2 regions of the Streptomyces purpurogeneiscleroticus genome follow, and region 2 is predicted to be linked to the other one. Evidence: predicted binding sites of a transcription regulator. Region 2 holds the regulator's gene; the other holds the start of a gene.
The links. Region 2 encodes HspR, which represses chaperone genes until heat shock. Its sites were predicted from a motif close to TTGAGNNNNNNNNNCTCAA; they were not measured.
Positions count from the first base shown of each region.

Region 1: a site for HspR is predicted at 1,542-1,560, ahead of lon (endopeptidase La). Genes of this name have one in related genera too.

Region 1 is NZ_NHSG01000048.1:1,731-5,937, forward strand. It holds gene lon (endopeptidase La) at 1-1,519, opposite strand, end outside; gene CCS38_RS01385 (spermidine synthase family protein) at 1,721-2,416, shown strand; gene CCS38_RS01390 (response regulator transcription factor) at 2,562-3,302, shown strand; gene CCS38_RS01395 (HAMP domain-containing sensor histidine kinase) at 3,299-4,207, shown strand, end outside.
Region 2 is NZ_NHSG01000398.1:21,604-25,810, forward strand. It holds gene clpB (ATP-dependent chaperone ClpB) at 1-944, opposite strand, end outside; gene CCS38_RS29360 (pyridoxamine 5'-phosphate oxidase family protein) at 1,154-1,558, shown strand; gene CCS38_RS29365 (hypothetical protein) at 1,861-2,265, shown strand; gene CCS38_RS29370 (heat shock protein transcriptional repressor HspR) at 2,286-2,744, opposite strand; gene dnaJ (molecular chaperone DnaJ) at 2,747-3,925, opposite strand; gene grpE (nucleotide exchange factor GrpE) at 3,965-4,207, opposite strand, start outside.

The DNA.
Region 1 (4,207 bases), on a different contig from region 2:
GGAGGGGCTCCGGGATCGCTTCCAGGACGTTGGCCGTGGCGAGGAAGACCACGTCGGAGAGGTCGAGCTCGACCTCCAGGTAGTGGTCGCGGAAGGTGTGGTTCTGGGCCGGGTCGAGCACTTCGAGGAGCGCCGCGGCCGGGTCGCCGCGGAAGTCCGAGCCGACCTTGTCGATCTCGTCGAGGAGGATGACCGGGTTCATGGAGCCCGCCTCCTTGATGGCGCGGACGATGCGGCCCGGCAGCGCGCCGACGTACGTACGCCGGTGGCCGCGGATCTCCGCCTCGTCCCGGACGCCGCCGAGCGCGACGCGGACGAACTTGCGGCCCATGGCGCGCGCGACGGACTCACCGAGCGAGGTCTTGCCGACGCCGGGCGGGCCGGTCAGGGCCAGCACGGCACCGCCCGCCCGTCGCCCACCACCACCCTTGCCGGAATCGCTGCGCGATGCCCCTTCTGATGGCCCGCCGACCAGGCCGAGGCCGCGGTCGGCGCGGCGCTTGCGCACCGCCAGGTACTCGGTGATCCGCTCCTTCACGTCGTCCAGGCCCGCGTGGTCCGCGTCCAGGACGGCGCGGGCGCCCTTGATGTCGTACGCGTCCTCCGTGCGCTCCGTCCACGGCAGCTCCAGGACGGTGTCCAGCCAGGTGCGGATCCAGGAGCCCTCGGGGCTCTGGTCGCTGGACCGCTCCAGCTTGTCGACCTCCTTCAGGGCGGCCTTCCGGACCTCCTCGGGCAGGTCGGCGGCCTCGACGCGGGCGCGGTAGTCGTCGCTCTCGTCGTCCGTGTCGCCGTTCAGCTCCGACAGCTCCTTGCGGACCGCCTCCAGCTGGCGCCGCAGCAGGAACTCGCGCTGCTGCTTGTCGACGCCCTCCTGGACGTCCTTGGCGATGGACTCGGCGACGTCCTGCTCGGCGAGGTGGTCGCGGAGCGCCTCGGTGGCGTCCTTCAGCCGGGCCACCGGGTCGGTGGTCTCCAGCAGCCGGACCTTCTGCTCGGTGGTCAGGAAGGGGCTGTACCCGGAGTTGTCGGCGAGCTGGCCGACGTCCTCGATCTGCTGGATACGGTCCACGACCTGCCAGGCGCCACGCTTGCGCAGCCAGCTGGTGGCGAGCGCCTTGTACTCCTTGACGAGCTCGGTGACGTGGCCGGGCACGGGGTCGGGGACGGTCTCCTCGACCGTGGTGCCCTCCACCCAGAGGGCCGCGCCGGGACCGGTCGTCCCGGAGCCGATCTTCACGCGCCCCAGGCCGCGGATCAGCGCGCCCGGGTCGCCGTCGGACAGCCGGCCGACCTGCTCGACCTTGCCGAGCGTGCCGACGCCGGCGTACGTGCCGTCGATGCGTGGAACGAGCAGCACCCGTGGCTTGTTACCGGGTGAGGCGGCGGCCTGCGCGGCCTCCACCGCGGCGCGTACATCCGCATCGGACAGGTCCAGCGGCACCACCATGCCCGGCAGGACGACCTCGTCGTCGAGGGGCAGCACGGGCAGGGTGAGCGGTGTGGACGTCGAAGCCATGATCTCCCCTTCGGCAGGCAAGTTGAGCTGTACTCACTCAATGGTCGTGAGCCGGTGGATGTTCCCCGGGCCTTGTTCGCTGTGAGCGATCAGATGCGGAGGGGAGGCGGGAGGGCCCGAAAGGGTCGCGCGGGCAGGTCGTACGGGCTCATAAAGTGGGGGCCGTCCGGCATTCATCCCGACTCCGGAGGCCCCGCACCCATGTCAGCCCCGTTCGCCACCGACGAGATGCCCGTCACACTGGAGCGCCGGGACGGGCCGTACGGCGAGGTCGTGCTGCGGCGGCGGGGACCGCACTTCGAGATCATCGCCAACGGGTGCTTCCTGATGGACACCTCCGACGGACGGTCGGAGCGGCTGCTGATCGACGCCGCGCTCGCGGCGCTGCCGGGTGACCGCGCGCGGCCCTCCGTACTGATCGGCGGACTGGGCGTCGGCTTCTCCCTGGCGCGCGCCGCCGCGGAGCCGCGCTGGGGCCGGATCGCGGTCGTCGAGCGCGAGGGCGCGGTCATCGACTGGCACCGCGAGGGGCCGCTGGAGGCCGTGTCGGGCCCGGCACTGGCCGATCCGCGCACGGAGATCGTCCAGGCCGATCTGGTGGCGTACGTACGGGAGGGTGCGGGCACGGGGACCTACGACGCGCTCTGCCTGGACATCGACAACGGGCCGGACTGGACCGTCACCGAGGACAACGGCGGCCTGTACTCCCCCGCCGGGCTCGCGGCCTGCCGGGACCGGCTGACGCCGGGCGGGGTGCTGGCCGTCTGGTCGGCGCAGCCCTCCCCCGCGTTCGAGGATGCGCTCCGGAATGCCGGGTTCAACGAGGTTCGCACCGAAGAGATCCCCGTTGTCCAAGGCGTCCCCGACGTGGTCCACCTCGCCGGGAAACGCGCGTAGCCGCGGGTCACATCGTGCCTTTACGCTGCTGCCCAGCAGTATGCGACCACTCAGTACAGCCAGTCAGCACAGCAGTACAGCAAGTCAGTACGTCAGCACAGCAAGTCAGAACGCGACCACGCACGGGGAAATTCAGGGGCGGGCGATGGACCAGACTCAGACCACCCACGGCGCCGCGGCGGCGGCCACGCCCGGCGCCCAGCGGCGGGTGCTCGTCGTCGAGGACGACCCGACGATCGTGGACGCCATCGCGGCCCGGCTGCGCGCCGAGGGCTTCCAGGTACAGACCGCCGTCGACGGCCCGTCGGCCGTGGACACCGCCGAGGCGTGGCAGCCCGACCTGCTCGTCCTCGACATCATGCTGCCCGGCTTCGACGGCCTGGAGGTGTGCCGCCGGGTGCAGGCCCAGCGGCCGGTCCCGGTGATGATGCTCACCGCGCGGGACGACGAGACGGACATGCTGGTCGGCCTCGGCGTCGGCGCCGACGACTACATGACCAAACCGTTCTCCATGCGGGAGCTGGCGGCCCGGGTGCACGTCCTGCTGCGCCGCGTCGAGCGGGCCGCGCTCGCCGCGCACACCCCGCGCAGCGGCATCCTGCGCCTGGGTGAACTGGAGATCGACCACGCGCAGCGGCGGGTCCGGGTGCGCGGCGCCGACGTGCACCTCACCCCCACCGAGTTCGACCTGCTGGTCTGCCTCGCCAACACCCCGCGCGCCGTCCTCTCCCGTGAGCAGCTGCTCGCCGAGGTCTGGGACTGGGCGGACGCCTCCGGCACCCGTACGGTCGACAGCCACATCAAGGCGCTGCGCCGGAAGATCGGCGCCGAGCGGATCCGTACGGTGCACGGCGTCGGTTACGCGCTGGAGACCCCGCCGGCATGAAGTCGCCCCGGCCTCTGGCACGCGAGCTCTGGCAGCGGGCCTGGGAGGCGATGCGCCCGCTCGATCCGTACCGGTCGGTCAAGGCGGCGCTCGGCGCGCTGGTCACCGTTTCGGTGATCATCACGACCCTGCTGGTCCTCGTCGCGTTCCACTCGGCGACGGAGCTGCGGGTCATCACGGTCTTCTCGATCATCGCCTCGCTGCTGATCACCCAGTTCGTCGCGCAGGGGCTGACGGCCCCGCTGGACGAGATGACGGACGTGACGCGGGCGATGGCCGCCGGGGACTACACCCGGCGGGTGCAGGGCAGCCGCCGCGACGAGTTCGGCGAGCTGGCCGACGCGTTCAACACGATGGCCGCCGACCTGGAAGCGGTGGACACCCACCGCAAGGAGCTGGTCGCCAACGTCTCGCACGAGCTGCGCACGCCGATCGCCGCGCTGCGCGCCGTGCTGGAGAACGTCGTCGACGGTGTCTCCGAGGCCGATCCGGAGACGATGCGCACCGCGCTGAGCCAGACCGAGCGGCTCGGCCGCCTGGTCGAGCACCTGCTGGACCTCTCCCGGCTGGACAACGGGGTCATCCCGCTGCACGCCCGCCGCTTCGAGGTCTGGCCGTACCTCTCGGGGGTGCTGAAGGAGGCCAACATGAGCCGCAGCGCCTCCACGCTGGCCGTCGGGTCCAGCCATCACAGCCGTACGGACGTCCACCTCCACCTGGACGTCTCGCCGCCGGAGCTGACCGCGCACGCGGACGCCGAGCGGCTGCACCAGGTCGTCGCCAACCTGATCGACAACGGCATCAAGCACTCCCCGCCGCACGGCCGGGTGACCGTGCGGGCGCGCCGCGGGGAGACCGTCGGCAGCCTTGTCCTGGAGGTGCAGGACGAGGGGCCCGGCATCCCG
Region 2 (4,207 bases):
ACCATCCGCAGCTCGCCGCGGGCCAGCATGGGCTTGAGCATGTTGCCCGCGTCCATGGCGGAGTCCCCGCCGGCGCCCGCGCCGACGACCGTGTGCAGCTCGTCGATGAAGGTGATGATCTGGCCGTCGCTGGACTTGATCTCCGCCAGGACGGTCTTCAGCCGCTCCTCGAACTCACCGCGGTACTTCGCGCCCGCGACCATCGCGCCGAGGTCCAGCGCGACCAGCCGCTTGTCGCGCAGCGACTCGGGCACGTCGCCCTTGACGATGCGCTGGGCCAGCCCTTCCACGACGGCGGTCTTGCCGACGCCGGGCTCACCGATCAGCACGGGGTTGTTCTTCGTACGCCGCGAGAGCACCTGCACGACGCGGCGGATCTCCTGGTCCCGGCCGATCACCGGGTCCAGCTTGCCCTCGCGCGCGGCCGCGGTGAAGTCCGTACCGAACTTCTCCAGCGCCTTGTACGTGCCCTCGGGGTCGGGGGTGGTCACCCGCCGTCCTCCCCTGCTCTTCTCGAAAGCGTCCAGCAGCTTCTTGGCCGAGGCGCCCTGCTGGTCCAGCAGCTGGCCGGTGGCCCCGCCCTTCGCGGCGATGCCGATGAGCAGGTGCTCGGTGGAGATGTAGTCGTCACCCAGCTCCTTGGCGCGCTGCGACGCGTCCGCTATGACGGCGAGCAGCTCGCGGTCGGGCTGCGGCGGGGCGACGGTCGAGCCCTGGATGCTGGGCAGCGCGGCGATCCGCCGCTCGGCCCCGGAGCGCAGCGCCGCGGCGTCCGCGCCGACGGCGGCCAGCAGATCGATGATGTTCGCGTTTTCGTCGGACTGCCCGGCGAGAAGCGCGAGCAGCAGATGGGCAGCGGTCATGTCCGCGTGCCCCGCGGTCACGGCCCGCTCATTGGCGGCGCTCAGCGCCTCCCGGCTCTTGTTGGTCAGCTCGGCGTCCACGTGCTCGCGCTCCTCCTCGTACCTCTGGCCTGCATGTACATGGCCCTCGGGGGCCGATCCTGCCTAGCTCAACGTGCGATAAGTTGAGTCTATTCCACTCAAGCCCAAAACGCCGACCCCTCGCACCCGTCCACCGCCCCTTGGGGTGCCCGCTGGCCGGCCCCCCACTCCTTAGGAGTGGGCCGCCCGGGGCCCCGTAAGGTGCGGGCATGGCTCAAGACCTGCGGAATCCCGATCCCGAGTACCTCGCCTTCTGGCGGGAGCGGCACGTGTGCACCCTGACGACCCTGCGCCCGGACGGGAGCCCGCACGTCGTGCCGGTGGGGGTGACGTACGACCACGAGCAGGGGCTGGCCCGCGTCATCACGAGCAAGGGCGGCACCAAGGTCCGCAACGTCCTGGCGGCGGGCGACGGCGGCGCGCGCGTCGCGGTGTGCCAGATGCAGGGGCGGCGGTGGGCGACGCTGGAGGGGCTGGCGACGGTCCGTACGGACGCGGAGAGCGTGCGGGACGCGGTGGAGCGGTACGCGGTGCGGTACGAGCGGACGCCGCGGCCCAACCCCGAGCGTGTGGTCATCGAGATCCGGGTGACGAGGATGCTCGGGCGGGCATGACGTCGGTGGGTGACCCGGTCGGCCCAGGATGTGGTCCGTTCCGGACCAAATACGTCAGCTGGAGGCCGAATGAGGTCAGTAACGCACACCAGCAGGGCGTACGGAATCGCGTCTCCGCCTCCTGATCCGCGTCCCCACGCCGAATCCTGCCCGCGCTGCGGCGGCCGGCTCGCCGTCAACCAGGACGGATGGAAGATCTGCCACGCCTGCGGCTATGCCTCGCCGCCCGGTACCGCGTCACCGCCCCGCTCCGCCCACAGAGGTATCGTCACCCCCACAATCGTCAGGTCCCGGGGGGCACGATGAATGCGGTGCGAGTGACGGCGATCGCGTGCTTGATGCCGCTGTCCGAGCTGGACGACGATCCGTTCCTGGTCGACGACCGCCGCCAGCACGAGATGTGCTCGCAGTGGGCCGCGGACCGCGACTACCGCCTCACCTGGCGGCTGAGCCTGCACCACCTGCGTGCCGACCACTGCGCCCTGTGGCAGGACGTGGAGGCGGGCCTGGTCGATGTCTTCGTCGTACCGAACCGCCGCGCCCTGGAGAACGCCGTCGACTCCGCCGAGGATTTCACCGCCCGGTGCGCCGCGGCCGGCGTCCGGCTGGAGACCGCCGACCTCGCCGAGCCGGTCTACACCGCGGCGATGAAGTCCCATGTGCACCGCCGGCTGTCGATGCCGACAGCCGGGTACAACGGCTGCTGAGAAAGCAACGGTTACCGCCGTTACTCGGACGTCCGCTTCGGGCGCCACACGACCAGCGCGCTGGTCTGCTGCACGTCCTGATACGGCACCAGGTCCCGGCGGTAGCTGGCATGCACCGCCGCCTCCCGCTGCTGGATCGCGGCGGCGGCGCCCTCCACCGCGCTCTGCAGCTCGGCGACCCGCTGCTGGAGCGCCGCGACCTGGTTCTCCAGTTCGATGATGCGCTTGATGCCCGCGAGATTGATGCCCTCGTTCTGCGACAGCTGCTGCACCTGGCGGAGCAGCTCGATGTCGCGGGCGGAGTAGCGCCGACCGCGCCCGGCCGTACGGTCCGGTGAGACCAGGCCGAGCCGGTCGTACTGGCGCAGCGTCTGCGGGTGCAGCCCGGAGAGCTGAGCCGCGACGGAGATGACGTACACCGGCGACTCGTCGGTCAGTTCATAGGGGTTACGACTGCGCCGCCCGCCCCGGCTGTCCATCATCAAGCTCCCTTCGCGGCCTGGTAGAGCTTCGATCGCGGGTCCTCACCCGCGGTCGCTTCGCGGTACGCCTCCAGCGCCTCACGCGCCTTGTCGCCGAGGTCCTTGGGCACGACCACCTCGATGGTGACCAGGAGGTCGCCCCGGGTGCCGTCCTTGCGCGCCGCGCCCTTGCCGCGGGCCCGCATCGTCCGGCCGTTCGGCGTCCCGGCCGGGACCTTCAGGGTGACCGGCGGTCCGCCCAGGGTCGGGACCTTCACCTCGCCGCCGAGCGCGGCCTCCGGGAAGGTGACCGGCACGGTGACGGTGAGGTTGTCGCCCTTGCGGCCGAACACCGGATGCGCGTCGACGTGCACGACGACGTACAGGTCGCCGTTGGGCCCGCCGCGCTCGCCCGGAGCGCCCTTGCCGCGCAGCCGGATCCGCTGCCCGTCCGAGACACCCGCGGGGATGCGCACCTGCATCGTGCGCGAACTCGTCGCACGTCCGCTGCCCTTGCACACGTCACAGGGGTCCTCGGCGATCAGGCCGCGGCCCTTGCAGTCGGCGCACGGGTCGGTGAGCGAGAAGCCGCCGCCCGCGCCCCGGCTGACCTGGCCTGTACCCACGCAGGTCGGGCAGACCCGCGGGGTGCCGTTCTTGTCGCCGGTGCCCGAACACGCCTTGCAGGGCGACGGGCTGGACATCCGCAGCGGGACCGTGGCCCCGTCCACCGCCTCGGTGAAGCTGAGCGTCACCTCGGACTCGATGTCCTGGCCGCGGCGGGGCTGCGTACGCGTACCCGCGCCGCCGCCCCTGTTGAACAGGCCGCCGAAGACGTCCCCGAGGCCGCCGCCGAAGCCGCCGGCGCCCGCTCCGCCCTGGGCGCCCCCGAAGAGGTCACCCAGGTCGAAGTTGAAGCTGCCGGCGCCGGCGCCGCCGGGACCGGCCCGGAAGCCGCCGTTGCCGAACAGCGCCCGCGCGTCGTCGTACTCCTTGCGGCGCTTGGGGTCGCCCAGGACGTCGTTCGCCTCGGAAATCTCCTTGAAGCGCTCCTCGGCCTTGACGTCGCCCTTGTTCGCGTCCGGGTGGTTCTCCCGGGCGAGCTTGCGGTACGCCTTCTTGATCTCGGCGTCGGTGGCGTCCTTCGGGACGCCGAGGACCTTGTAATAGTCCTTCTCGACGAAGTCCTTGGTGCTCATCCCCGACGTCCCTCCTCCCGTACTGTCCTGCTTCTCACGTCAGCCCTCGTCCGGGCCACCGCTCTCCTCGTCCGACTTCTCCTCGGACTTGGCGCCCTGGGCCCCCGGCTGGGGCTCGGCAACGGCGACCCGCGCGGGGCGAATCGTTCGCTCGCCGATCCGATACCCCGGCTGCAGGATCGCAACGCACGTCGTTTCCGTGACGTCCGGTGCGTACGAGTGCATGAGCGCCTCGTGGATCATCGGGTCGAAGGGCTCGCCCTCCTTGCCGAACTGCTGCAG